4 regions of the Bradyrhizobium sp. Pa8 genome follow, and region 2 is predicted to be linked to each of the others. Evidence: riboswitches for the same ligand, from Rfam matches in the RefSeq annotation. Region 2 holds a riboswitch; each other region holds the start of a gene.

The links. Region 2 has a riboswitch for cobalamin ahead of ACKWRH_RS15000 (energy-coupling factor ABC transporter permease). Riboswitches for the same ligand answer to the same signal wherever they lie in the genome.
Positions count from the first base shown of each region.
Region 1: linked by a shared signal. The riboswitch ahead of ACKWRH_RS07925 (ribonucleoside-diphosphate reductase subunit alpha) and the one ahead of ACKWRH_RS15000 (energy-coupling factor ABC transporter permease) in region 2 are both predicted to bind cobalamin.
Region 3: linked by a shared signal. The riboswitch ahead of metE (5-methyltetrahydropteroyltriglutamate--homocysteine S-methyltransferase) and the one ahead of ACKWRH_RS15000 (energy-coupling factor ABC transporter permease) in region 2 are both predicted to bind cobalamin.
Region 4: linked by a shared signal. The riboswitch ahead of ACKWRH_RS23905 (TonB-dependent receptor plug domain-containing protein) and the one ahead of ACKWRH_RS15000 (energy-coupling factor ABC transporter permease) in region 2 are both predicted to bind cobalamin.

Region 1 is NZ_CP176767.1:1,737,578-1,744,721, forward strand. It holds gene ACKWRH_RS07920 (ribonucleotide-diphosphate reductase subunit beta) at 1-847, opposite strand, end outside; gene ACKWRH_RS07925 (ribonucleoside-diphosphate reductase subunit alpha) at 858-3,761, opposite strand; cobalamin riboswitch at 3,882-4,099, opposite strand; gene ACKWRH_RS07930 (hypothetical protein) at 5,068-5,316, shown strand; gene ACKWRH_RS07935 (hypothetical protein) at 5,313-5,510, shown strand; gene ACKWRH_RS07940 (hypothetical protein) at 5,507-5,710, shown strand; gene ACKWRH_RS07945 (MbcA/ParS/Xre antitoxin family protein) at 6,317-6,784, shown strand; gene ACKWRH_RS07950 (RES family NAD+ phosphorylase) at 6,781-7,144, shown strand, end outside.
Region 2 is NZ_CP176767.1:3,349,148-3,356,291, forward strand. It holds gene ACKWRH_RS14970 (cobalt-precorrin-6A reductase) at 1-100, opposite strand, end outside; gene cbiT (precorrin-6Y C5,15-methyltransferase (decarboxylating) subunit CbiT) at 111-1,292, shown strand; gene ACKWRH_RS14980 (cobalamin biosynthesis protein) at 1,289-1,657, shown strand; gene cobM (precorrin-4 C(11)-methyltransferase) at 1,654-2,436, shown strand; gene ACKWRH_RS14990 (cobyrinate a,c-diamide synthase) at 2,436-3,746, shown strand; gene cobA (uroporphyrinogen-III C-methyltransferase) at 3,743-4,474, shown strand; cobalamin riboswitch at 4,520-4,737, shown strand; gene ACKWRH_RS15000 (energy-coupling factor ABC transporter permease) at 4,775-5,452, shown strand; gene cobF (precorrin-6A synthase (deacetylating)) at 5,493-6,242, shown strand; gene cobT (nicotinate-nucleotide--dimethylbenzimidazole phosphoribosyltransferase) at 6,253-7,144, shown strand, end outside.
Region 3 is NZ_CP176767.1:1,725,855-1,732,998, reverse strand. It holds gene ACKWRH_RS07900 (TauD/TfdA dioxygenase family protein) at 418-1,347, opposite strand; gene ACKWRH_RS07895 (hypothetical protein) at 1,802-1,978, shown strand; cobalamin riboswitch at 2,121-2,345, shown strand; gene metE (5-methyltetrahydropteroyltriglutamate--homocysteine S-methyltransferase) at 2,450-4,777, shown strand; gene ACKWRH_RS07885 (avidin/streptavidin family protein) at 5,086-5,562, shown strand; partial or broken gene tnpC (IS66 family transposase) at 5,572-7,104, opposite strand.
Region 4 is NZ_CP176767.1:5,148,634-5,155,777, forward strand. It holds gene ACKWRH_RS23895 (hypothetical protein) at 1-423, opposite strand, end outside; gene ACKWRH_RS23900 (DUF6925 family protein) at 485-1,495, opposite strand; gene ACKWRH_RS23905 (TonB-dependent receptor plug domain-containing protein) at 1,513-3,630, opposite strand; cobalamin riboswitch at 3,745-3,958, opposite strand; gene ACKWRH_RS23910 (hypothetical protein) at 4,034-4,255, opposite strand; gene ACKWRH_RS23915 (hypothetical protein) at 4,384-4,641, opposite strand; gene ACKWRH_RS23920 (hypothetical protein) at 4,715-4,957, opposite strand; gene ACKWRH_RS23925 (hypothetical protein) at 5,110-5,286, opposite strand; gene ACKWRH_RS23930 (adenylate/guanylate cyclase domain-containing protein) at 5,413-7,144, opposite strand, start outside.

The DNA.
Region 1 (7,144 bases), 1.6 Mb from region 2:
GCGGGTTCTCGATCTTGATCTGGTTGATCACGTCGATGCCGAAGTTGAGATGAATGCTCTCGTCGCGCAGGATGTATTGATACTGCTCGGCGATACCGACCATCTTGTTGCGGCGGCCAAGCGACAGGATTTGCGCGAAGCCGGTGTAGAACCACATCCCCTCGAACACGACATAGAAGGCGACGAGATCGCGCAGGAAGGCGCGGTCGCTATCCGGCGTCCCCGTCTGGAACGACGGATCGTCCAGGTGCTGCGTGTGCTTGAGCGCCCAGGCCGCCTTGTCCGTGATCGACGGCACCTCGCGGTACATGTTGAACAGCTCGCCCTCGTCGAGGCCGAGGCTTTCCACGATATACTGAAAGGTGTGGGTGTGAACCGCCTCCTCGAAGGCCTGCCGAAGGAGGTACTGCCGGCACTCCGGATTGGTGAGGTGACGGTAGATCGCCAGCACGATGTTGTTGGCGACGAGCGATTCAGAGGCTGCGAAGAAGCCGAGATTGCGCTTGATCGCGCGCCGCTCGTCCTCCGTCAGCCCGTCCCGCGACTTCCATAGCGCGATGTCGGCCTGCATCGAAACTTCGGTCGGCATCCAGTGATTGTTGCAGCCTGAGAGATACTTCTCCCAGGCCCATTTGTACTTCAGCGGAAGCAGCTGGTTGACGTCGGCGCGGCAGTTGATCATCCGCTTCTCGTCGACGGAGACGCGGCCGCCGGCGCGATCGATCGCACCTAAGCCGGTCGGGTCGGCCGGCTCGAGCTTGAGTTGGGTCTGCGGACGCAGTGCGGTGGCGAGACTTGAGACGGCAGGAGCGGCCGCTGTGGTTTCGGTATCGGACCAGTCGAGCATCGTCATCTCCTCACTGGCACGCTTCGCATTCGGGATCGTCGATCCGGCAGGCCTTGATGCCGTCGAGGTCCGGCACCGCAGAGGTCGGTATCATGATCGGCGCGTGCGACACCGCCACAGACGCCGACACCGCATTGAGCTTTCCGTCGGTGCCCTTCAACGTCGATTTCTCGACATGCGTGGCGCTGCGCGAGCGCAAATAGTAGGTCGTCTTCAAGCCGCGCCGCCAGGCCAGCCGGTAGAGCGCATCGAGCTTCTTGCCGGAGGGATTGGCGATGTAGAGGTTGAGCGACTGCGACTGGTCGATCCATTTCTGCCGGCGCGCGGCTGCCTCGATCAGCCAGGCGCTGTCGATCTCGAAGGCGGTGGCGTAGAGGTCCTTGAGGTCGTCCGGGACGCGGTCGATCTGACCGACACTGCCGTCGAAATATTTGAGGTCGGAGACCATCACCTCGTCCCACAGCCCCTTAGCCTTGAGGTCGCGGACCAGGAACTCGTTCACGACCGTGAAGTCGCCAGACATGTTCGATTTGACGAACAGGTTCTGATAGTTCGGCTCGATCGACTGCGAGACGCCGCAGATGTTGGAGATCGTCGCGGTCGGCGCGATCGCCATGACGTTCGAGTTGCGCATGCCGCTTGCTGTGACCTTCTTGCGAAGGCGGTCCCAATCGAACGTCGCCGAACGATCGAGATCGAGCCCGCCGCGAGAATCTACGAGAAGCTGGATGGAGTCGATCGGCAGGACGCCCTTCGACCACAGCGAGCCTTCGTAGCTCGGATAACGCCCGCGTTCCGCGGCGAGGTCGGACGACGCTTCGATCGCGTGGAACGAGATCGCTTCCATGCTGACGTCTGCAAAGGCCACGGCTGCATCCGACGCGATCGGGATGCGCTGGACCTGAAGCGCTTCCTGAAAGCCCATCAGCCCGAGGCCGACCGGCCGGTGGCGCATGTTGGACCGGCGCGCTTCGGGGATAGTGTAGAAATTGATGTCGATGACGTTGTCGAGCATCCGCACCGCCGTCGTCACCGTCCGCTTCAGCTTGGCCTGATCGAGGCCGTGAGGCCCGACATGGCTGAGCATGTTGACAGAGCCGAGGTTGCAGACCGCGACCTCGTCGGCCGAAGTGTTCAGCGTGATCTCAGTACAGAGGTTCGACGAGTGGATCACGCCGACGTGGCGCTGCGGCGAGCGCAGATTGCAGGGGTCCTTGAAGGCGATCCAGGGATGGCCGGTCTCGAACAGCATGGTCAGCATGCGGCGCCAGAGATCGGTCGCGCGCACCGTCTTGAAGACGCGCATGGCGCCGGCCTTCGCCCTTGCTTCATAGGCCTCGTAAACTGTCTTGAAGGCCTCGCCGTAGAGATCGTGCAGGTCGGGTGTCTCGTCCGGCGAGAACAGCGTCCACTCGCCGTCACTGTCGACGCGCTGCATGAAGAGGTCCGGCACCCAGTTGGCGGTGTTCATGTCGTGGGTGCGGCGGCGGTCGTCGCCGGTGTTCTTGCGCAGGTCGAGGAATTCCTCGATGTCGACGTGCCAGGTCTCGAGATAGGCGCACACCGCGCCCTTGCGCTTGCCGCCCTGGTTGACGGCAATCGCGGTGTCGTTGGCGACTTTCAGGAACGGGATGATGCCCTGGCTTTCGCCGTTGGTGCCCTTGATGTGCGCGCCGAGGCCGCGAACGGGGGTCCAGTCGTTGCCGAGGCCGCCGGAATATTTGGCGAGCAGCGCGTTGTCCTTGATCGACTTGAAGATGCCGTCGAGATCATCAGATACGGTGGTCAGGAAGCAAGACGACAATTGCGGGCGGAGCGTGCCCGAATTGAACAATGTCGGCGTCGAAGCCATGAAATCGAACGATGACAGCAGATCGTAGAATTCGATTGCTTGGGCTTCGCGGTCAATCTCGCGCACCGCCAGACCCATCGCCACGCGCATGAAGAAGGCTTGCGGCAGCTCGATCCGTTTGCCGCGGACGTGCAGGAAGTAGCGATCGTACAGCGTCTGGAGGCCGAGGAATTGGAAGTTCAGGTCGCGCTCGGGCTTGAGCGCCGCGGCGATCCGACCGAGGTCGAAGCGGGCCAGTTCGGGATCGAGCAGTTCGGCGGCGATGCCGGTCTTCACGTAGGCCGGGAAATAGTCGACGTACCGCGTCGCCATGTCGGCCTGCGAGGCGGATGTCGGCACGCTGTGGACGTAGGACAGCACTTCGCCGCGCAGCTTGTCGAGCAACAGGCGGGCGCTGACATAGGCGTAGTTCGGCTCCTGCTCGACCAGCGTGCGCGCGGCCATGATCGACGCCAGCGCCATCTCGTCCTGGCTGATGCCATCGTAGAGATTGCGGGTGGTCTCGGCGAGTACGGGCGCGGCCGAGACGCTATCGAGGCTGGTGCAGGCTTCGCCGATGATCAGCGCAAGCCGCTCGGTGTCGAGCCCGACGCGCGAACCGTCGGCCAACGTGACATGCAGGGCCGGCGCGGCGGCAGGCGCCGGCAGCGCGGCCGCCTCCTCGGCGCGCTGGCGCGACCGTTCCTCACGATAGAGCACGTAGGCGCGGGCGACCTTGTGGTGCTCGCTCCTCATCAAGGCGAGCTCGACTTGGTCCTGCACGTCCTCGATATGGAAGGTGCGTCCCTCGCCCGCGCGCCGCATCAGCGCCGCGACGACTTCGGCCGTGAGCTGCTCGACGCTTTCATGGACGCGGCGCGAGGCGACGGCGCTCGTGCCTTCCACGGCCAGGAAGGCCTTGGTCATGGCAACCGCGATCTTGGCGGAATCGAACGGCGAGACTTTTCCGTTGCGACGGATGATCTGCATGGCCGGCTCGCTGGAAGCAGCCGCAAGTGACTGTGAACGCAACTGGATGATCGGTGCGGAAGAACCTTCCGCGTCGTGCAGGTTCAGTGACATCAATAGGCCCCGTGATGCGCGTTGTTTCTTGAACGGGGCGTTGAGGAAGGACGCTGCAGAATCGCCGGCAGACAAATGCCGACGGCGCATGCAAGCGACCGCCGGGACACCCCGCCCGTGGACGTTCAGATCGTCACGGCAGGTCTCCTGGCTCGCAGGTCATCGCTTTCTTCCCGTCTTCCCGGCGCGTGAGACACCAGTGACGCTTGTTCGGAAGCAGCTCGCTGCTGACAGTTGCGGGGGCAGCGCCGGAATTCCGCGCTTTCGCGCGGTTCACCGGCTTCCCTCTTAGCCACCAAATCTTGCGATCCGGCGGAACCGTGACACCCATATGTGGTGATATTCCGGGGCGGCTGTCAACGGCTGATTTGCCGGCACCGTTCGCTTGTGGATTGCCTCTGACATCTCCGGATGTAAATTCGGGCATAATTTGCCCGCATGGCGCGTATGTTCTCCCGCAAATCATGGTAAACGCCGCCGCAGTTGATGGCATCCCCTTGTGCTGCCGCGGTTTGAAGCGGCGATCGAGCTCCTGAGCGTTGCAATCTACGTCGAACCGTTCGTTCGTGGCGCCTTGGGACAGGGCGGATCCGGATCGCCCGCGCATCCAGTTGTGTTGCGTTCGCTACTGTGCACGGGCATCTCCCGATCCTAATGACGGTGCGAAGACACTAGTCGATAGACGTGCAAGACCAAAGTCGGGAGAAAGCACCACGCCACGCCGATCTACGAGACGAGCTGGCGCACACGGACCACGAGCTACATGGCGCAAGCGCACGAGGGATCGCAGCGGTCATCGAAGGTCCGGGCCCGTCACATGCGCCAGGGGCCGAGCTCGTGGAGCTCGAGCTCGATCCCGAGCTTCTCGGCTAGGAGCTTGATATCGTCGCCGGCCTCGAACCCGTTCTTGAACACCTCGCGCTCCTCGTTGACTCCGGAAAATCCCACCGGCGCAGAAGCGGAGGCGCTACATCGTCCTGGTCCGACGAGGACAACCGAAGCACGCGGCTGATTCGATCGTTGGAACTTTGAGGTCTGGCAAGCCTAAGGTCTGGGGACGACGACGTATCGGGGGTTCGAAGCCCTCCCTCTCCGCCACTTGATCGAGACCTCGGGAATCCCCGGCAATGTAGGGGCCATTTTCACAAGCCTGATGAAGCTCTGTGTAGCACCCTTGTGGAGCACCCAGCATACACCGTTCCCGCACCCGTCACACAGCCGAATCCTTGCCCCTTTTTCCTTGTGCCCAATCCTTGACCGAGTTTTTCCGTTTGGGACTACCCGTCCAATGCGCCACGGGGCGCGCATGATCAATCCGTTGTTGCTCGGCTTCGCAGACCGGGAGCACCGGACGGAGATCGCGCGGAGCTTGCGCGAAAACCGCATCCTCTTGGAGCGGGCCAATGCTGAAGCGGAGGACGGGCAGGTCGGCGCCGGCAATCATGCGCGGCACCTGATGCGGGAGGTGGCTGCCCTTGAGGCGACGATGGCCGTCCATGACGACGCCCAGCTCGATCTTCCGGCGCTGCTCGCCGAGGCCGAGGCCGCGCCATGAGCCTCGCCACCGACCATGGGCCGGTTCGGCGCTTCCGGTCCGGCAACCGCCTCTCGGGCACGGACATCACCGCGATCGAGGCCGACCTGCGGCAGTGGTCCAAACCGAAGATCACCTGGAGCGCGGTGGTCTCGCGGGTCGAGGCGCTGATCGGGAGGCGGTTCAGCCGCCAGGCGCTAGAGTCCATCCGGTGATTTACCGGGCCTATGTCCAAGCTAAGAAGCGGCTGCGCGACGGCCTCCCTCCGGCCAAGCGCAAGCCGCTAGCGGAGCGGATCACCGCGTTGCAGGACGAGAACCGGAAGCTGCGCCAGGAGAACGAGGCGTTGCTCGAGAAGTTCGTGACCTGGCAGCTCAACGCCCCGAATCCTACGGGCTGCGCTCGGACCAGATGAATGCGCCACTGCCGACGGCGCGGCTGCCCAGCGACTTCAGAGACCGCGAGCTGACGCGGAGGGAGGAGCGGCGCGTCAGGCTCCTCGCCGACCGTGACCGCCGGCAGGCCCGCAAACTCCCCAGCCGATAGATCACCAATTTCGACGACAAAGCCCCGGATGCCGGCCGGTATCTGGGGCTTTGTCGTGCCACGGGGTTTGGTCCGCGTTACCTTACACTTTTGGCAAAAGGGCTGCGGTGAGCACTAGTTGCATAGTGCTCTTCGGTTCTGTCAACTAGCAAGGAAGTGATTGATCCGCTTTGCTTTTTTTGACGCTTTCTGTCGAAGGTGTAAGGTCGGGCTTTGTTAAGCACGGTCTGCGGTCCACGGCCCTGTTTCGCGGTTCCATTTTTTCTCGTGTCGTCGCTGCGGGATTTGGCGCCGCAAGACATGCTCAACGCAGGTACCAAGGTGCGGCACCCCGCGCCGCGAGGAGAAAATCGCAAATGCTGCTTGAATGTTGTCCAGATTTGGATTATGTCCATATCTGACATAGGAGTGGGCCGTGTTAGCCGATCGTAAGCCGCACCCAGCTAAGACGGGAACCGCGCCGCAGCGGCTGGATATTTCGCGCTTTGCGCCGGCCAATCGAAGGCGGCTCAGTCCCCCCGGGCTGCGGACCTTCCTCGCGATCGCGGATCTGTGGAGATTAACCGAAGAGCAACGTCTCCTAGTGCTCGGGTATCCGTCGCGATCCACATATCACAACTGGTGCAAGCAGGCGCGCGAGCATGGCACCTTCACCCTCGACGTGGATGTTCTCTCGCGCATCTCTGCGGTTCTCGGCATCCATCAAGCTCTCGGAATTCTCTTTCCGACGGAGCGGCTCGGCGTTGAGTGGTTGCGGACCGCGCATAACGCTGTCGTCTTCGGCGGGCGACCGCCGCTCGATCTCGTCACCAGCGGATCCCAGGATGGGTTGCTCACGGTGCGCCGTTTCCTCGACGGCGCGCGCGGCGGACTCTACATGCAGCCGAACACGATTGACGAGGCGTTCGCACCGTACGACGACACGGAAATCGTGTTCCGGTGACGGATACTTTCGCGGCCTCGCCGCAGCCCGCCCATCGCCTGATTCCGTCGCAATTTCCTCCCATCGGGCTGTTCGATACCGTCGCGACCGCCGCCGATCTTGCGGCGGTGATGGAACTGGTCGGTTGGACCAATGATCGGCTTGTTGCCGATCGCGTCGACCGGTTGCCGCAGAGCGAGTGGGTTTATGGGGTGCCTAATGCCAGCATCGTTATGGCGGCTTTTCTCCACGTCGCTCCCGGCGGGATGCGATTCAACGGCCCCGAGCTTGGTGCGTGGTACGCGGCCGACGATATCCGGACTGCAACTGCCGAGGTCGGTCACCACCTGCGGCGCGAGACGGTCGCCCGAGATGTCGCCA
Region 2 (7,144 bases):
GGCCGCCATAGGAATACACGGCGTCGATGCGCGCGCGTGCGATTTCCGCGGCGAGCAAGCTCGCATCGGCGGTTCCGCCCAGAATGAGGGCGCGCGTCATGACTGATTCCTTGGCTGATCCCTGGCTGACCATCATCGGTATCGGCGAAGATGGCCTTGCCGGGCTGTCCGAGGCAAGCCGAAAGGCGCTTGCCACGGCAGAAACTGTTTTTGGTGGCGAGCGTCATCTCGCGCTTGCTGATGTGGGGGGGCGCGGTCGCTCGTGGCCGGTGCCGTTCGACGCAGACGTCGTGTTGAGCTGCCGCGGCCGGCCGACGGTGGTGCTCGCCTCCGGCGATCCATTCTGGCACGGCGCGGGTGCAAGTCTCGCCGAGAAGCTCGATGCCAGCGAGTGGATCGCGCATTCGGCGCCATCGACCTTCTCGCTTGCCGCCGCGCGGCTCGGTTGGCGCCTCGAAGCCATTGCCTGTCTCGGGCTTCATTCTGCACCTTTCGAGCGTCTCGTGCCGCATCTGGCGCCCGGTGCGCGCATCATTTGCCTTGTGCGTGACGGCAAGGCAGCCGGTGAGCTCGCGAAATGGCTGAGCGATCGCGGATGGGGCGCCTCGGCGTTCTGGACTCTCGCCGCGCTCGGCGGGGCGCGCGAAAGCACCGCTGAGCATCGTGCCGACAGCTTTGCGGGCGATCTCGCCGAAAACCTGGTCGCAGTAGCCGTCGAGGCGAGGGGCGGGCAAGGCATTCCCCGCAGCTCCGGCCTGTCCGACGATCTCTTCATGCATGACGGCCAGATCACCAAGCGGCCGGTGCGCGCGCTGGCGCTCTCGGCGCTGGCGCCGCGTCCCGGCGAGCGGCTGTGGGATATCGGCGCGGGTTCTGGCTCGATCTCAGTCGAATGGGCGCTGTGCGGCGGGACGGCGAGCGCCATCGAGGCGCGAGAGGATCGCGCCGCGAATATCCGCAGCAATGTTGCGGCGTTCGGATTGGCGCATCGGATCACCGTCATCACGGGGAGCGCGCCGAAAGCTCTTGCTGCGTTGGAAACACCGGATGCCGTCTTCATCGGCGGCGGCCTCGATATCGCGATGTTCGATGCGATCTGGTCGCGGCTCGCGCCGGGTGCGCGGCTCGTCGCGCATGCGGTGACGCTGGAGACTGAAGCGCTGCTCGGCGAACTGCACCAGCGCCACGGCGGCGAGCTGATGCGGGTCGAGATCGCACATGCTGGCCCGCTCGGCCGCTACAGGTCCTGGGAAGCGTCGCGGCCCGTGGTGCAGTGGAGTGCGGTTCGATGAAAGTCGCCGGACTCGGATTCAAGAAGGATGTTACGCTGGCTTCGCTGCGCGAGGCGCTGCTGGCAGCCGGTGGTTTCGAAGGCCTTGCGGCGGTCGCGACTGTCAGTGACAAGGCCGACGCGGAGCCGCTGAAGCAGCTTGCGCGTGAATGCGGCGTACCGATCAAGCCGGTTCCGGCGGACATGCTGGCGGGCATCGAGACGCCGACGCAGTCAAAACTCGTCGCGGAAAAGTTCGGCACGGGCTCGGTCGCCGAAGCCGCGGCGCTCGTTGCGGCTGGCCCCCGCGCGCGATTGATTGCGATGCGGGCGGTCTCGCGGGATCGCACCGCAACGGCGGCGATCGCGGAAGGAGACGGCGCATGACGGTGCACTTCATCGGTGCAGGACCGGGCGCTCCGGATTTGCTGACTTTGCGCGGACGCGACCTGATCGCGGCCTGTCCGGTCTGCCTCTATGCGGGCTCGCTGGTGCCCGAGGGCGTGCTGGCGCATTGCCCGCCCGGTGCGCGCATCGTCAACACCGCGCCGCTGTCGCTCGACGAGATCATCGCGGAGATTGCCGCCGCGCATGCCGGCGGCAAGGATGTTGCCCGCCTGCATTCCGGCGATCTCGCGATCTGGTCGGCGATGGGCGAGCAGCTCCGTCGCCTCCGCGCGCTCGGTATTCCCTACACAGTCACGCCGGGCGTGCCGTCCTTCTCGGCTGCGGCAGCTGCGCTGGAGACCGAGCTGACACTGCCCGGTCTTGCCCAGTCAGTCGTGCTGACGCGCACGCCGGGCCGCGCCAGCGCGATGCCTGAGGGCGAACAGCTCGCCGCGTTTGCCGCCACCGGCGCTGTGCTCGCGATCCATCTCTCGATCCATCTGCTCGACAAGGTCGTCGCCGAGCTGATGCCGCATTACGGCGCGGATTGCCCCGTCGCGATCGTCTGGCGTGCGAGCTGGCCGGATCAGCGCATCGTCCGCGCCACGCTGGCGACGCTCGATGCCGCCGTCGGCACCGAGATGGAGCGCACCGCGCTGATTCTGGTCGGCAAGACGCTTGGCGCTGCGGATTTTGACGAGAGCCGTCTCTATGCCGCCGATTACGATCGGCGCTATCGGCCGGTCGGCGCCGATCCGCGCTTTCCGGAGGCATCGTGATGGCGGCAGGGCTCGTCATCTCCGCGCCGGCCTCCGGCGTCGGCAAGACCACGCTGACGCTGGCGCTGGCGCGCGCCTGGCGCAATCGCGGATTGAACGTGCAGTGCTTCAAGAGCGGGCCTGACTATATCGATCCCGCCTTCCATGCCGCTGCGACGGGTCGCGTTTCCGTCAACGTCGATAGCTGGGCGATGGATCGCGGGACGATTGCTCATCTCGTCGGTCGCGGCACTGATGCCGATGTCGTGCTCGCGGAGGGCTCGATGGGCCTGTTCGACGGCGTCGCCGCGCGCGGCGTCTCCGGCACCGGCGCCACCGCCGACATTGCGGAGATGTTGGGCTGGCCGGTGCTGCTGGTGATCGATCCCTCCGGACAGGCGCAGACGGCGGCGGCGATCGCCGCAGGCCTTCGTGACTATCGCGCGGGTGTGCAGCTTGCCGGCGTGGTGCTCAATCGCGTCGCCAGCCCGCGGCATGAAGATCTCGTCCGGCGTGCGCTGAACGACGCCGGCATCGCCGTGTTCGGCGCGCTGCCGCGCCATGCCGAGATCAGCCTGCCGAAACGGCATCTCGGCCTGGTGCAGGCCGAAGAGCAGGCCGAGATCGGCAAGCTGATCGACGAAGCCGCGCGCTTCGTAGCCGAGCATGTCGATCTCGATGCGGTGCTGCGATCGGCAGCAAGCTGGTCGCCGCAACCGGCGGCAAACGGCATGAATGTGACGCCGCCCGGGCAGCGCATTGCGCTTGCCCGCGATGCCGCGTTCTCCTTCGTCTATCCGCACATGCTGGAGGCCTGGCGCGCGGCCGGCGCCGAGATCTCGACATTCTCGCCGCTTGCCGATGAAGCGCCCGATGCCAGCGCCGATGTCTGCTGGCTGCCCGGCGGCTATCCCGAACTGCACGCGGGGAAGATCGCGGCCAATGCCCGCTTTCGCAGCGGCTTGTGCGCCTTCGCTGACACACGGCCGGTGCACGGCGAATGCGGAGGCTATATGGTGCTGGGAACCGCTCTGACCGATGCCGACGGCATTCGCCATGAGATGACGGGCCTGCTCGGACTGGAGACGAGCTTTGCCAAGCGCCGCATGCATCTCGGCTATCGTCTCGCTTCGCTCGCCGCGCCGATGCCGGGCCATCAGGCCGGCGCGCGCCTGCGCGGCCACGAGTTCCACTATTCGACGATCCTCGCGCAGCCGGATACGCCGCTGGCGGTCGTGCACGATGCAACAGGCGCGGTCATCGCCGAGACCGGCTCGCGCCGCGGCCTTGCCACCGGCACGTTCTTCCATCTGATCGCGGAGGATCGGTGAGCGGTTTTGTCACTTTCATCTCGGCCGGCCCCGGCGACCCCGAGCTCCTCACGCTCAAAGGCGCCGCGCGGCTGCGCGATGCCGACGTCGTGCTCTACGACGACCTCGCCTCGGGCGCGATCCTCGATCTGGCCCGGCCCGGCGCCAATCTCGTCGCAGTCGGGAAGCGGGCAGGGCGGCCCTCGACCAAGCAGCACCACGTCAACCGCCTGCTGGTCGACTATGCCGCGGCCGGCGTCCGTGTGGTGCGGTTGAAGTCGGGCGATGCCGGTATCTTTGGCCGGCTCGAGGAGGAGCTGGAGGCGCTGCGCGAAGCCGGCATCGGCTACGAGATCATTCCCGGAATCACCTCGGCCTGTGTCGCCGCCGCGCAAGCCGGCATTCCCCTGACCCGGCGCCACACCTCGCGCCGGGTGCAATTCGTGACCGGGGCCGATGTCACCGGCGAGCTGCCGCAGAATTTGAACTGGGCGGCGCTGGCGGATCCCGAAGCGACCACCGTGGTCTATATGGGCCGGCGCACCTTTCCGGCGCTTGTCGCAAAATTGATCGAGCACGGCCTCGCCCCTGATACCCCGGCGCTGTTCGCCGAATCCCTCGGTCGTCCCGACGAGCGGCTGGTTCGCACCACCATTGCCGAACTGGCCGAGCAGCTTGCGCGGGGCGGCGCCGCCTCGACGGCCGCCGTGATCCTGTTCGGCGCGCTGGCGGGCGATTATCCGTCATGACCGTCCCGGCCGCCCTTCGCCCCTTGACGCCCGGCTGGCGAAAGGGGCACACAGGAGACGCATGGTGCTCGAGGCGGCGCAAACCGCCGGAGCATAATCGGGAATGGGGGTGGGCGGACAGTTGCGCCGCCCAAAACCCCAGCCGCCCCCGCGACTGTAAGCGGTGAGGGGCTCCGATCAGCCACTGGGCCGCGAGGCTCGGGAAGGCCGGAGAACCCCAGTGAACCGCGAGCCAGGAGACCGGCCGTGCATGTTTTGTGGCCAAGGCCGTCGGGTGTGACGGCAGGAAGGAACTGAACCATGCATATCGAACCCGGAGTCGTATCGGGCGCCAAGCTCGTGTTGAGTTACGCAACCGGCATCGCCGTCGGCGGCGTTGCGTTGAAGCTCGCGATCGAGACCGTGCGCGAGCAGGGCATCATGTCGTTCGCGGCGCGGACGCTCGCCACCACGGGCCTCGTGTTCGTCTTCTTCGAGATCCTGCCGCACTTCCCGGTCGGCGTGTCCGAGGTGCACTTCATCCTCGGCTCGACCCTGTTCCTGCTGTTTGGGGCTGCGCCCGCGGCCTTCGGCCTTGCGTTCGGACTGTTGTTCCAGGGCATCTTCTTCGAGCCGCCCGATCTGCCGCAATTCGGCATGAACGTCACCACGCTGCTGGTGCCGCTGTTCGGGATCCAGGCGATCGCCGCGCGGATCATTGCCCGCAACACCGCCTATGTCGATCTCAGCTATCGCCAGGCGCTGGCGCTTTCGACCACGTATCAGGCCGGTGTCATCGCCTGGGTCGCGTTCTGGGCGCTCTATGGCTCGGGCTTCGGTGCGACCAACCTCGTCAACATCGCGACCTTCGCGGCTTCTTATGCGCTCGTCATCGTGATCGAGCCGCTCGCCGATCTCGGCGTGCTGGCGCTGGCAAAATCGCTGCGCGGCGTCACCGCGCCCGGCCTCGTCACGCCGCGCCTGCACAACGCGGCTTAAGAGACAAGGGGCGGCCGCGATGGCCGCCCCTGCACGCGCGATGCTCACGCTCTCCCTGATAGGCATCGGTTGCGGTGATCCCGAGCAGCTCACGCGCGCCGCCGTTCAAGCCATCAACGCGGCCGATCTCATCCTGATCCCGCGCAAGGGCACGGCGAAGTCCGATCTCGCAGATTTGCGGCGGACGATCTGCGCGGATGTGCTCACCAACCAAACGACGCGCATTGCCGAGTTCGACCTTCCCGTGCGCGATGCCGGTGAAGCGGACTATCACAAGGGCGTGGACGATTGGCACGACGCTGTGGCCGCGGCCTGGTCGCGGACGATCGCGAGCCAGCTCGGTGATGATGGCAAGGTCGCGCTGCTGATCTGGGGCGATCCCTCGCTGTACGATTCCTCGCTGCGCATTGCGCGGCGGCTCGATCCCTTGCCTGATATCGAGGTCGTGCCCGGCATCACCTCGATCCAGGCGCTGTGCGCGGCGCATGCGCTGCCGCTCAACGACATCGGCGAGCCCTTTCTGGTCACCACGGGGCGCCGCTTGCGCGAGGGCGGCTGGCCGCAGGGCGTCGACACCGTGGTGGTGATGCTCGACGGCGGCACGGCATTCCAGTCGCTCGATCCAGCGGGGCTGCACATTTGGTGGGGCGCCTATCTCGGCATGCCCGATCAGATCGTCATGTCGGGCGTTGTGGCCGAGATCGGCCCGCACATCGTCGCCGCGCGACAGGATGCGCGCGCGCGGCACGGCTGGATCATGGACAGCTACATTCTCAAGCGCAGGCCGTAAGCGAGGCAGCATGCTCCCCGAATGGGTCTATCGAAAATGTCCTGAGGTCTCCGCCGCCCACCGCGAGGCGGCGCTCGCGCGTCAGGCGCAACTCACAAAACCGGCCGGCGCGCTCGGCCGGCTGGAGCAGCTTGCGGTCGAGCTTGCGGGCCTGCAGGCGACCGAGCAACCACGCGCCGCGCGGGTGCCGATCATCGTCTTCGCCGGCGATCACGGCATCGTCGCGCAGGGCGTGTCGGCCTATCCGCAAGGAGTGACCATCGCGATGATGGCGAATTTTGCCTCGGGCGGTGCCGCGATCTCGGTGCTGGCGCGCGAGCTTGGCTCAAACCTTGAGGTCGTGGACGCCGGCACGCTGGCGCAGGAGGCGATGGCAGGAATCGTCATTGACAAGCCGCGCAGCGGCACGCGCGATTTCAGCGTGGAAGCTGCGCTCACCCCCACGGAGCTGGCATTCGCCTTCGAAGTCGGACAGCGCGCAGTCGCGCGCGCGGCAGCCGGCAGGCCCGATCTCCTGATCTTCGGCGAGATGGGCATCGGCAATACCACGACGTCGGCGGCGATTGCGGCGAGCCTGCTCGGCATCAGTGCCGAGGAGATCGCGGGCAGCGGTACCGGCGTCGATGCGGCCGGCCGTGCGTACAAGGCGCGCGTGATCGACGCTGCGATCGCGCGGCATGGCGTTGCAGGCGCTTCGCCGGAAAAGATCCTGTGCGCCGTCGGGGGCCTCGAAATCGCGGCGATTTGCGGCGCCATCATTGCGGCTGCGCAAGCCCGTATTCCCGTGTTGATCGATGGCTTCATCGTATCGGTGGCGGCGCTGGCAGCGGTGCGGCTGAACCCGTCGTGCCAGCCATTCCTGCTGCCGTCGCATCAATCGGCGGAGCAGGGGCATCGGCTGG
Region 3 (7,144 bases), 1.6 Mb from region 2:
TCGAACTTGTCCGAGACGAATACATGCTGATTCAGTAGCCCCGGCAGAGGCTCGGCAGAGGCTCGGCAAGAGCCGAGGCTAGTGCGCGCATGGGCAAGCAAGCCGATCCAGAGCCCAGAAGGAAGTAGTCGGGCGCAAGAAAACGTGAACGAGAGACGCGCGCCCCTATGCAGCCGCAACGAAAAGCTAGCTCCGCCTCTAGCGGTTCGTTCATTTGCAATGCTACGCAGCTGCTCAACCCAGTACAGCCTCTCTGGAATCGAAGCTGCTTGTGATTTGAGAGCTGGCAGCACGGCGTTCAATGACATCATTGAATGAGGCGGCGAACTAGGCTGCCAAATGCTGCATGAAGTGATCGGGCGAACGAAGGCAGAGTCTGTACTGCACGTATTGCGGTCAATCCTTCCTGTGAACCCGCTAAGCGACCTTCGCGACAGGCTCCTTGGTCGCTTTTATGCGCGTTACGCTGTTCTGACCATCGATGCTGACGGGTACCTCGCCTGCGACGGTGGCGCGACGAACGACGCGATGCTGGTCGCCGTAATCATTCACGGCGTAATGTTGCGTGGCGCGATTGTCCCAGATCGCTACATCACCTTCCTGCCAGCTCCAGCGCACGGTGTTTTCGGGCGCGGTGATATGAGACTGAAACAGATCAAACAGCTTCTGGCCGTCGTATTTCGGGAGACCAACGAATCGTTGCACCAGGGCGCCGAGCACCAGCGTGCGTTCGCCGGTCTCGGGATGGACGCGCACGACGGGATGCTCCGTCTGATAGATCGTTTTCGTGAAGACTTCGTCCAAGTGCTTCTTGTCGAGCTCGCTGGCGCGGGGCAGTATTGCATAGTCGAAGGCGTTGCTGTGGACGGCCCAGAGCTTGTCCGCAAGCCGTTGCAGCGGCGGTGCCAGGTCGAGGTAGGCCGTGACGGTATTTGACCAGACCGTATCGCCACCGAACGTTGGCATCACGATGCCTCGGAGCACCGCGATCTTGGGGTAGGCATCGATGAAGGTTCCATCGGTGTGCCACAGGTCGGCCCGGCTACCGGCGCGAGCCGAATCAAGCTCGATGATCGACGCCGTCCCCTTAATGGCACCGAGCATCGGATGAGGCGCCAGACTTCCGAAACGAAGAGCAAAGCGCTCCTGCTCGGCGTCGTCGAGATGACCCTGGTCGCGAAAGAAGACAACCTTGTGCTCGAGCAGCAGCTCATTGATGGCGGCGATCGTCTGGTCCGGCAAATCACCGCACAGGTTGATGTTTCTAATTTCTGCGCCGATGCGCGCTGCGCGTTTGATGACGTCGGCGCGAGGAATGACGCTGTCCGACACGATCGTTGCACTCATAGCGGCACTCTCCAAATTTGCGGTTTGATCCCCAGGCCGAGCTATTCAGCTGCGATAGAACCTGTGGAACGCCAAGTTGCGGACCGCATAACCAAATCCGTCAAGATCCGTGGTGACAGCGACGAACCACCCCCTTGTGCGTTCTTCGGGATCTCGGACAGGTGAGGTCTGACCCTGCGCGACGGGCTTTAATCTATGATTGACCGGATCCATCAGCTCGATCAATTGCTAACATTGGTAGTTGATCGCGACACAAAGCATACGCTTCGCTGGGCGATTGATGCAGAAATTGCAGCTCCGTTCAGCGCCGTGTTGGATAAAAGAAATGAGAGAGGGTCCGTGAGATCGATTCTGATTGAATTGCCGCGCTAAAGAGCCGCAGTGGTAACCCCAGGCGATGGAAGGTCCCAAGCGCTCTCCACTTCCATTCAAGGCGCGAGGCCTATCGACAACAATGGCCCTCAAGGGGACGCTGGCCGAGATCGATGTTGCATCCTTGGTCGAGCTATTCGATCGGTGTGGCGGTCTTCACAGCGTCGAAATCCGACAAATCGGCTACGCGATGATCATGTGGCCGCCGCCCGGCGCTCCGGATGGTATGGCCTATGAAACGCATTACGGCGCAACGTGACGGTGTTGCGGCCAAGCTCGTCGATCTGATGCAAGCGCACAAAGCCAGAGAGGCCGATGATCTCCATTGTTGAGACCATCGTACCTGCCGGCATGCCGCAGAAAAGCTGATCCTCAGAGGTTGACGTAACCGTTCGGTTACAGATAATCGAAGGCGTCGAGGTTCTCCAGGTCTCGCTTGATCTGGAGCTAAGAGGGGAAGCCGGTGCGCTCTCGATCCTTTCGGATTGAAGTAATGCCGGCGCTGCCCCCGCAACTGTAAGCGGCGAGCCTGCATCCACACGTGTCACTGAAGCAGAGGCTTCGGGAAGGCCGGATGTAGGCGATGACCCGCGAGCCAGGAGACCTGCCCCGACAACATAATCGTCCACGGGCGGGGTGTCCCGGTGGTACGCCAAGCAGCAGGCGCTTTCGTGGCCCTCCTGCCTGCGTCCGCCATGGCCTTTGCCCCCACCACAATGGGGTTAAAGCTATGTCTCTTCTCTCCCTTCCTGTCGCAACCCTCGGCATGCCACGTATCGGGCCACGCCGCGAACTCAAGCAGGCACTCGAAGACTTTTGGGTCGGCAAGATCAGCGACCAGCAGCTTCTTGAAACTACGGCCGGTCTTCGTGTCGCCAATTGGGCGCGTCAGAATTCGCTTGGCGTCACCGTCATCCCGTCAAATGACTTTTCACTCTATGATCAGGTTCTCGACACGAGCGTCATGGTTGGCGCCATTCCTGAGGCGTATGGCTGGGAGGGCGGTCCGGTCTCGCTGAAGACCTATTTCGCTATGGCGCGCGGCTCGCAAGGCGAGGATGATGACGCGAGTTGCAGTCATGCCCATGATGCCCGCGGCTCTGCCGCGCAGGAGATGACCAAGTGGTTCGATACTAACTACCACTACATGGTGCCCGAATTCCACAAAGGTCAGACCTTCAGGCTCTCCTCCCGAAAGCCGATCGAGGAATATGAGGAGGCGAAAACCCTTGGCTATCAAACGCGTCCGGTTCTGGTAGGACCAGTCAGCTTCCTGAAACTCGGCAAGAGCGCCGATCTGGCGTTCGATCCGATTTCGCTGCTCGATAATCTCGTGCCGGTCTATGTCGAGGTGCTCAAGGAACTGGCGAAACGTGGAGCCGAGTGGGTCCAGCTTGACGAGCCGTGCTTGGTGCTTGATCTCGACGAGACCACGCGGAATGCGCTCCAACGCGCCTATAAGCGTCTCGTCAAGGAGGTAGCTGGCATCAAGGTCATGCTTGCCACTTATTTCGGGGCGATCGGCGACAATCTGGCGACCGCTCTGGCGCTGCCTGTGGCCGGACTGCACGTCGATCTTATCCGCGCTCCCCAACAATTGAGCCAGATTGAATTCGGCGCCCGCGCGGACCTCGTGATTTCGCTCGGTGTGATCGATGGCCGCAATGTTTGGCGTTCCAACCTGTCGGCACTTGTGGAGCGGTTCAAGCCCGTCATTGCAAAATTCGGCAAGGATCGCGTGCAGCTCGCGCCCTCTTGCTCGCTCTTGCATGTCCCCATCGACCTTGAGCTCGAGACCGATCTCGATTCGGACGTAAAGAGCTGGCTTGCCTTCTCGGTTCAGAAGATCGGCGAGCTCACGGCCTTGGCGAAAGCGCTTGCGGGCGACGAAAATGTCGCCGCGCTTGCCGAATCAGACCTTGCGGCCATGGCTCGCCGAGTATCGTCAAAGATCCATGACACGGCCGTCGCGCAGCGGACGGCTGATATTGGCGATGATAAGCGCTACCGCAACAGCGCTTTTGCGAGCCGGGCCGAGGTTCAGCGCAAGCGATTCGGCCTTCCGCTTTTCCCCACGACGACAATCGGGTCGTTCCCGCAGACGGCTGACGTTCGCAACACCCGCGCCGCGCATGCCAAGGGAAAGTTGACAGACATGCAGTATGAACAATTTCTGAAGAAGGAAATGGCTCAAGCCGTCCGCTGGCAGGAAGACATCGGGCTCGACGTGCTCGTCCACGGCGAGTTCGAGCGCAACGACATGGTTCAGTATTTCTCTGAGCAGCTCTCCGGATTCGTTTTCACCAAGCACGCTTGGGTGCAGTCTTACGGCTCTCGTTACGTTCGTCCTCCGATCCTGTTCGGCGACGTCTCCCGACCGAAGCCGATGACCGTCGACTGGTGGAGCTACGCGCAATCGCTGACCAAAAAGCCTATGAAGGCAATGCTTACGGGGCCAGTGACGGTCCTGACTTGGTCGTTCGTCCGCGACGACGTTCCGCGCAGCGAGGCCTGCCGTCAGATCGCGCTCGCGATCCGTGACGAGGTCGCCGACCTCGAAAAGGCCGGCGCAACCATGATCCAAATCGATGAGGCTGCGCTTCGCGAAGGTTTGCCGCTCCGCCGATCCGACTGGAAACCTTATCTCGACTGGGCAGTGGACAGCTTCCGCATCTGCTCGTCCGGCGTCGCCGATGCAACGCAGATCCATACCCACATGTGCTATTCGGAGTTCAACGCCATCATCGATGCAATTGCCGCGATGGACGCAGATGTCATCTCGATCGAAACGTCCCGTTCTAAAATGGAGCTGCTCGATGCATTCACGGCCTTCAAATACCCGAACGACATCGGCCCCGGCGTCTATGACATCCACTCTCCGCGCGTTCCCGAAGCCGGTGAGATGGGAGATCTCATCGCGCTGGCTCGCCGACGGTTGTCGGACTCACAGCTCTGGATCAATCCGGATTGCGGCTTAAAGACTCGCAAATGGGACGAAGTCCGTCCGGCGCTCGTCAACATGGTCGCGGCGGCCCGTGAGCTGCGCAAGGCTTCCTGATGCCAGCGTGACACTACGATAGAGTCGGGTTCGTTCGACGGAGCTTGAGCTCCGAGCGGATCAAATAGAACGTCGCGCAACGGCATCGCCCGCAGCAGCTTCGCCAGCGGGATCGACGAAGACGGGGTTTATCGGAGGCAAGTGGCCACGCCGATACCCCCGTATCCGTACCATTTTTGCCGGACAGAATTGGAACGTCGTTCACATTTCAATCTGTAAGAGATACCACGTTCGATTACCCGTTTAAATTGCCTAGACAGAGTTTTATAACCAAGTCGCTCCGCTACCGGAGCGATATGGAGTCGGAAATGTCTCAAGCAAAGTGGAAATTGACGAACTGGATCGGCGCGGCCTGCCTAGGTCTACTCCTAGCGGCGCCTGCAGCGGCGCAACCGATCTGGACCCGGACCAACCAATACGGCTCAACCTTGGCGGTCGACAATTATAATCCAAACACAGGCGCGATTTCCGGCACTTACACGAACAATGCGAGCAATAGCTGCGATGAAGGCGCCCCTCAGTCGATGACGGGCTGGCTCGCACAGACCAATAGCGGCACGGCGATCAGCTTTTCGGTGAATTTTATAGGTTGCGGCTCGACTACCGTGTGGACGGGACAGCTGAACGCTGCATCTGGATTTCAGGGGCTTTGGCTACTTTCACTCGCCGAACCGGTGGCATGGAATGGCATCAGCGCCGGTGCGGACACTTTCACCTTCGCAAGCGGCGACAAATCGAAATTACCGTTTGCTGTCGGAGAGGCGGCCAAGAGCGGCGCAGGGTAAGCGTTGTTTTCAGGCCACGTCCTGGAGCACCGGGGTAACGAGATAGGCCCATGGCAGCAGCTCGTCGATTTGACTATTCGGGTGACCGTTGACGATCTTTGTGATGACGTCGGCGAGGTAGACGTGCGGTTCGATGCCCGTGAGCTTGCAGGTCTCGATCAGCGAGGCGATGACGGCTCAGTGCTCGCCGCCGCCGTCGGAGCCTGCGAAGAGTGCATTTTTGCGGTTTAGTGCGATCGGCCGGATCGCGCGTTCGACGACGTTAGAGTCGATCTCGATACGGCCGTCGTTGAGGAAGCGGGTCAGGCCCTCCCAGCGCGAGAGCGCATAGCGGATTGCTTCAGCGAGTTTTGTTTTCTGACTGATCAGAGTGAGCTTGGCGTGCAGCCAGGGCTCAAGCTCATCGATGACCGGCCGGCTCCTCAGCAGCCTGGCCTCGCGCCTTTCCTCTGCGCTGCGGCCACGGATATCACTCTCGATGGCATAGAGGCCGGCGATGCGTTCGAGCGCTTCGCTGGCGATCGGCGCCGGGCCGGCCGCGGCGAGTTCGTAGAAGCGTCGGCGCACATGGGCCCAACAGAATGCGAGTCGCACGTCGCCGCGCTCGGCGAGCACGCGATAGCCGGCGTAGCCATCGACCTGAAGGGTGCCCGCAAAGCCTGTGAGATGGGCGATCGGTCGCTCCGCCTTGCGATCGGGGGCGTAGACATACGCCACGCCGGGCGGGTCGGTGCCACCCCAAGGGCGATCGTCGCGCGCATAGGCCCACAGCTGGCCGGTCTTGGTCTTCCCGCGTCCTGGATCGAGCACGGGCGCCGTCGTCTCGTCAGCGAACAGCTTGGCCGAGGCCTTGAGCCTGGCGAGCAGACGTTCGTGTACCGGCCGCAGCAGGAAGGCGGCGTGGCCGACCCAGTCGGCCAAGGTCGAGCGATCAAGCGTGATGCCCTGCCGCGCATAGATCTGAGCCTGCCGATACAGCGGCAGATGATCGGCGTATTTGGCGACGAGAACCTGCGCCACCGTCGCCTCAGTCGGCAACCCACCCTCAATCAGCCGCGCCAGCGCTGCCGCTTGCACAACTCCGCTCTCGCAGGCTCGACAGGCATATTTGGGTCGACGCACAACAAGCACGCGGAACTGGGCCGGGACGATGTCGAGTCGTTCGCTGACATCTTCGCCAATCCTATGCAGTGCGTTGCGGCAGCATGGGCAGACATGATCGTCGATGTCGACCATCATCTCGATGCGCGGCAGATGCTCCGGCAGCGATCCACGATTGATGCGACGCTTGGCGGCATGGCTTGCGCGCTCGGCTGGTGCCGCCGCTTCGTTCTCGGCTTCGCCGCTCGCCACAGTCTGCTCGACTTCTTCGAGGCCGAACAGCAATTGATCTTCCGGCAGCGTCTCGGCCCGTCGGCCAAAGCGGTGACGCTGCAACTCCTTGATGATTTGCTCCAGCCGTTCGGTGCGCGCACGTTCCGCCAGCAGCATCGCCTTGAGCGTGCCGGGGTCGTCGGGAAGCGCGTCCATCGTCGCCGTCATGATGCGAGTACATCATGCGCCGCAGCGCCCTGCGAGCATT
Region 4 (7,144 bases), 1.8 Mb from region 2:
AAGCAACACGAACTCATAGGCGGCGTAGGCGGCGACGAGCGCGATGGCCAGCATCAGCGGCGTGCGGCCTTGCGGCAGCAGGCGGAGAACGGTCGACGCCGCCACGGTCGACAGCAGCGCAGCCGCGCCAATCACAAAGCCCCAGGCGATGGTGCTGCCATCAATGGGATAATGCAGCGCGCCGAATCCGATGGTCTGGTTCACGAGCCAGGCGCCGGTGACGACGAGCAGCGCCGGACGCATCGGCAGCATCGCGGCGGCGACGACGGCGAACGCCGCAAACGGCGTCGCGCAGGCAAGTGCGAAGCTCGCGAGCGCGCATGACACCGTCAGCAGCGCAAAGCAGAACATCGGCGCGAGGCGCGACGCGACCGGATGAAGGCGGAAACGGTCGGCGTGGGGCGGCAGGATGGTGACAGTCATGGAACGATCTCCTTGTGGGATTTGTAGCACATTTTTGCTGGAACGCGGCATCGCGTCTGACTCAGTGAAGAGCCTCCATGGGATCTTCAGTCTCGGCTGGATCGCGCCGGTCGTAGGCGGCAAGCCAGGCGGCGAGTGTCGCGGCGTGCGGCTCCATCGCCGCCAATTGGCGCAAGGCCACGCGAACGGTGGCGCGCGCCGTGCGATCTGGCGGAAGCGTCACCGTCTCAGGTCCCCGCCCCTTCGCGACCGCTTCGACCACGGCCCTCTTGCACGCCGTCAGCTCCGGCACCCCATAGAGTTCGAGCAGCACCTGGAAGGCTGCGTGATGATCCGGCCGGAAAGCGCGCTTGCGGCCGAGCTGATCGCGCAGCGGATGGGCCGGATAGAGATGCACGCAGGCGATCCACCCCTCAGGCAGTGGCTCAGTCGCAGCATGGGTGCGGCGATGCGCGAGCAGCTTTGGCAGGACGTGGGTGTGCGGGCCGTCAGGGCTTCGCCCGCCCGGTGGCGGGATCGGCTGAAATACCTCGGCGCGCCCGATGCGACTGATGAAGACGCGGTGCGGATTGGCGGCCAGAATAATCCGCATGGCGTCGCTTTCAGGCGCGAACACGGATTGGCCCGTGCGGCTCCTGAGCGCGGCAACGGCATCGGCATCGCTGACGCGGATGCAGGCGTCGATTTGCAATGCGCCGAGGCCAAGGTCGAACAGGATGCCGCTGCGATCCCTCGTCAGGAGCGCCTCGATATCCGGGCCGAGCTCGGTCAGCACGGTACGACCACTCATGGCGCTGGCTTCATGCGGAAGACACAGCGCGAGGCGGTGGCTCCAGCTCTCCGTGGTCGGCGATTCCGATGCGATCAGGCGCAGATCCGGGTGGGAGACAACGCGTATCCCACCCTTCCGCGTCACGACGCTGATCCCGTTGCGCGACTGCTCGATATCGAAGGCCTCGCCGGGCTCGCGTGTGAACTCGGCAATGGCACCGAACGTGCCGACGCTCCAGCCGGCCTCAGGGTCGGCAAGCTGGCTTGCGATCAGGTCCATGAGCGGATCGGCCGTTGTCATGAGGCTTCTCTCTCTCGCTATCTGACGTCGTAATTCGCCAGGCGAATGCCGCCATAGACGCCCAGTCCCGGCTGCAGAAAGCCGGTCGGATTTTGATAGTGCACATTGGCGAGATTATCGAACCGGCCAAACACCTTCACCTGGTCGGTGACCAGATATTCGGCTGCAACGTTGACGACGGTGTAGGCCGGAGCCAGCAGACGCGGAATGCTGAAGTCGCGGTTGCCATCGACGAAACTCCCGACGTGCAACACGGTTGCGGACAATGTGAGCGGATCGATCGGATTCCAGATGACATTTGCGCTCCACTTCTCCTTCGGACGCCTCAGCAACTCCAGTCCCGCCGTTGCATCCACCGCGCGGGTAAAAGTGTAGTCAGCACGAACGCGAATCCGGTCCGTGATCGCAGCCGCGACGAAGCTCTCCGTGCCCTCCGTGATCGCCTTGCCGATATTGGTGTTGGTGCTCGTGAATGTCACGGGATCGAACGTGCTCTGGATCAGGTCCGTAACGTCGTTGCGGAAGTATGTCGACCCGAAGCGAACGCGATCGCCAAACAAGGGTTGCTCGAAGCCGGCGTCGTATCCGACGCTTTCCTCGGGCCTGAGGTTGGGATTTGCAAAGAAGAAAAACGCGGGAAAGCTGACGTAAAGCTGGTTGAGCGTCGGCGCCTTGAAACCCGTGCCGTAGCTACCCTTGAACTTCGTATCCGTGACCGGCACGATCACGGCAGACGTCAGACGAAAGGTCGGATGCTCTCCAAACCGCTCATTATCGTCCTGCCGGACGTTGGCCGTGAAGAAGACGCGATCCCGGAACTGGGACTGCAGCTCCATATATCCGGCCTTGTTGACGTTTTGCGCCGAGACCGTCGCCGTTTGCAGTGTTTCGGTCTCATGCTCCGCGCCAATGATGACATTGTTGTTGGGCGCGAGCTGGGTCGTGGTGTGCCAATCATACTTGAGGCGGTCGCCGGTCGTGATCGTGGCCATCGCGTCGCCGGGCGTGATATTGTAGTTCCAGTGGTTGGTGTAGTTGACGCCGAAATAGCTTCTCATCCGGTCGTCGAGAGCCGACCAGACCGCCTCCCCGCGCGTGAAGAGCTGGTGCACCGTCTGCGTGCTTTGCGCGGCCGAGGGAAAGCTCGCGGATGTGACGGGATTGAAGGTGTCTCCGGTAAAGCGCAGGGTGGCGTCAGTGTACCGCGCCACGCCGTTGAGCGTCAGGTTTTCGCTCAATTCGGCGCCAAGCTTCGTCGAATAAGTGATGTTGTCGTAATAGTTGCCGATCGCCTTCTGCCCCGGCGGCAGCAATTCGAGCGGCGTCACCGGCACGTCGTTCGCGTGGAAATGCGCGACGTTGAAGGCATAGTTGAAGTGGTCCTGTGAACCGCTCAGGCCTGCGGTTTGATTGAACGTTCCGAACGAGCCTCCCTCGACCGAGCCGGTGGCGCGGGCGGGACCGTCACCCTTCTTCGTCACGATGGAGATCACGCCACCCAGCGCGTCTGCGCCGTAGAGACCGCTCTGCGGACCGCGCAGGACTTCGATCTGCTGAATGTCGGAGGTGAGCAACTGGCCGAAATCGAACGAACGGTTCGGGTTGCCGGGATCGCTGACGTCGATGCCGTCGATCAGGACCTTGGTGTGGTTGGAATTCGTTCCGCGCACGAAGATCGACGTCTGTCCGCCGGGACCGCCGGTCTGCACGAGGTTGAGGCCAGGAACCGCGCTCAGCGCATCGGATGCGGTTCGGCGCTGATCGCGCTCGATGTCTCTGGCGGTCAGAACCGTCACCGAGCTCGCAACCAGATTGGTCGGAGTGACAACGCCCGTCGGACTGACGACGACCGTCGGAAACAGGTTCGCTGCGGATACCCCGGCAACCGTGGGCGACGGAGGCAACAGCTCGGGTTTCGGCACGCGAGCGACGCGCCGCTGCTCGGGCTGGTCGGGCGCACGCTGCGCAACTTGCGGCTTGGCCGCACGCTCGGTCGGCGCGACCTCGACCGGCGGCAGCAGATCGGGCGATGCCGATTGCTGGGCCTGGGCAATGGACAGATCGAGCGAACAAAGGGAAACGAACACGACAAGCCCGGCGCGGAAGCGCCTGGCGGCAAAGACAATACGGGACACTCTTGTAACCTCGGTATGACGTCAGTGGCACGTCACAGCGAACGAGGTTTCACGGCGGAGCGATCGATTGCTCCGGTGAAGCTAATGTCTGTACTCCCCGACCGACATCTTCGCGTGTGACCACGGCTGACGGCAGGTCTCCTGGCTCGCGGGTCGTTACCTTGCGTCGCCTTCCCAGGACCGAGATTCCCAGTGGCATATGACGAAAGATTCACCGCTTACAGTTGCGGGGGCAGCCGTGGCGTTGAGAATATCCCGGTATCGGGAAAATCTCGCACCACGTTCCCTTTTGATCTCCGTGAGGAGAACCGTCACCGACCAATCTACGGGGCGGGTAAGCGGAGAGTCAATCGGCCGGTTGCATGACGGTCAAAGCACCGCACCGGAGATTGAGCCGGCGCAATCAGGCCGACTCCCGCTCCGAACGCGTCCTGATCATCGCCCGCTCGCCGGCATCGACGAGCTGACCGATGCCGGTGCGGCCCGTGAGCGCGCAGCGGATGATGTTCTCGGCAACGGACCTGCGAAAGCAATGGTCCTCGCCGACCGGGCGATTGCGGCAGACCCGATCCAGCGCCAGCTTCATGTTGATCCGGGTGCGGGTGTCGAAATGCTCGCTGATCATTCGCAGGGCCTCGATGCGTTGATGTAGGAGCGGAAACGCGTGGGCGTAGGCCGGGTTCCAAAAACGGGCCGCGCAAGGCCTTGCGCAGAGCTGACTACGCCCGCCCTCTTGGTCCTGTGACGGGCGGGCTACGCCCGACCTCTTGGCCGCTGGGCCTGAGCCCAGGCCGCGGTGACGTCGCGCAGCGGAGCGTCGCTGCGCCGGATCGGGGTCAGCTCACCGGAGGCCGAGATGATGGCGGTCTCCTCGCGGCGACAGCGCGGGCATACGAAGCGGACCTCGTGCGGCGACGCCGACCAGCTCGAACGTTTGACGTTGGCCGCCATCGGCCAAGCATCGCAATGCGAGCACGACACCAGGAACCGACCGGGATCGAGCATACCCATTCCATAGGACTCCGCGTCCTGTCCGCCTCTTCAATGACTAACCCATGTGAATCGTTCCGGTGCCCGAGCACCGTCAGCCCCTCAGCTCCAGGCAGCGCCGCCGCTCAGTGGGCGCCTTTGAGGGTGCATGACGGGTGCAGGTGACGGTGTTGCCGTGGTCGCACGCCTTGCAGGCGGCAACGCACTGATTCATGTCGCGGGGATTGTAGGAGTTGTAGTTCCGCATCGCACAGACCGGGGTCGAGCCGGTGATGTCCTGCTCCTGGTTGCAGGCAGCCGTCATGAGCGCGAAGATGAGGACTGCAACAAGGCGCATGGGATTGCCCTGGTAAAGAGCGGCAAAGCGACATCGGCGAGGCACGCTGCACAGCAACGCACCTCGGCATTCCCACTGCGAGCAATCATGATCGCAACGCTCGCATCCTCCGAGGATGCGCGCCAAACATTAAGAACGGATTGCAGGCGGCGTCAGGCCGCAGCCTTGGTCGCGATCACCTTCCGCATATCCACCGCCAGCTGACGGTACTGCTCCGAGAGTTTCAGATAGAACTCGCGCTTGGTGCTGTCGGTGGCGAGCTTGGCAATCAGCTCGCATTCGGCGGTGAGCGTCTCGAACCGTTCCAGCCTGTCATGAAGTTCTGTCATCGGCGTGTCCCCATCAAACGCCTCAAGGGACGACAAACCTAAGCCCGGGAATTAGGTCACGGCGAACATCGTTATCGAGTAGAAGCGTTTTTTCCGGCAAGGGCGATGCCGGCCCGGTAAGGACGGCTATTTCTGCTCCAGCCGCCAGGCGCCATCCCAAGCTGCGTCCGGCGGATTGGCCTCGAACAGCGCGATGCGGCCGAGCAGCGTGCGCGAGGGGCCGTCGCCGGGCACCGCTTCGAGCGCTGCATTGAACGCGGCCCGAGCATCGTCAAAGCGCTGCGCGCGATAGGCGGCGAGGCCTTCGGTGTAGCGCGCGCGCAGGCTCTCCTGCGGGATGCTGAGCCCGTGCGCCTTGCTCATCACCTCGAAGATCGCCTGCGGCGCGCTCTGGCCGGCGACCGCGAGACGATCGATCTCGCGCAGCTCGAGGTTCGATCCGATCGCATCCGCCGTGGCCTGCGAGATCAGGATGCGGGTGCCGTAGACCTTGTTGACCAGCTCGAGGCGCGAGGCGAGGTTCACGGCATCGCCCATCACGGTAAAGCTCATCATCAGCTCGGAGCCGATGCTGCCGGTCAGGACCTCGCCGGTGGCGATGCCGATCCGCAAGTCGCATGGCGCCGGCATGGCGCGGATGCCGAGCAGGTCCGGCAACTGCTTCTGGAGCGCCGGCACCTGATCGGCCATGTCGATGGCGGCGAAGCAGGCGAGCAGCGCCGGCTCGTCCTCCTCGATGAAGGGAGGCCCCCAATAGGCCATGATGGCATCGCCGATATATTTGTCGATGACGCCGCGATGGTTCCTGATGGGGCCGGACATCACCGTGAAATAGTGGTTCATCACCTTGACGAGGCCGCGCGGGGTCATGCCCTCGCTCATCGAGGTGAAGCCGCTCATGTCGCAGAACATGATGGTCATCACCCGCCGCTGGCCGTCGATGGCGACCTCCGGCCGGTCGATCAGCCCCTGCACCACCTTGGGATCGATGTAGCGGCCAAAGGTCTCGCGGATGCGCTCGTTGTGGCGCAACTGCTCGATCATGCGATTGAAGGCCGCGGCGAGTTCGCCGATCTCGTCCTGGGTCGAGACCGTGATGGTCTTGTCGAACCGACCCGCCTCGACCTCGCGGGTGCCGGCGAGCAAGAGGCGCACCGGCCGTGTGATGCCGCTGGAGACGAGGAGCGCGAAAGCAAATCCGACCACCGCCGCGAGAATGGTGACGATGCCCGAAATGATCATCGCCTGGCGCTGGCGACCGATCACTGTCGCCGTACTGGCGAAGACCTGCTTCAGCATGTCGGCGCGGATCGCGTCGATCTTCTGGTTGAACTGGTCGCGTATGGTGTCGAGATGCTCCAGGGTCCCGCGCGCCTCCGTCATCTCCTTGCCTTCCACCTGCTTGAGGAGTTTTGCGTGGTCCTCATTCATGTCGTGACGCAGCTCGGTGAGAGCGGTTTCGATCCGAGTCTCGATCCGCGCCAGCCCGGCATTGTCGGAAGGCGTCCTCTTGTCGTCGATGATCGCGTTGATGTGCGTACGCGCGGCCTCGGCCTCCTCGTCGATCTTCCGATCGGCCTCCTCGAATTCGCGCAGGCGCGCCGCATAGGCCTCCTCCTCCGCGGGCGCCTGCATCTTCATCATGACCATCCGCCGCAGCGCCACCGACCGCTCCAGCGAGCGGATGTTGGCGCGCGCCAGATGGCCGTAGGCCGGAATGTAGCGGTCGGTCAGCTCGTCGAGCAGGACGCCGACCTGGCTCGACATCACCATCGACAGGATCGAGGTGACCAGCATCAGGACGATCAATCCGAGGGCGATGCCGACGATCTTGCGCCGGATCGACTGGTTGAAAAGC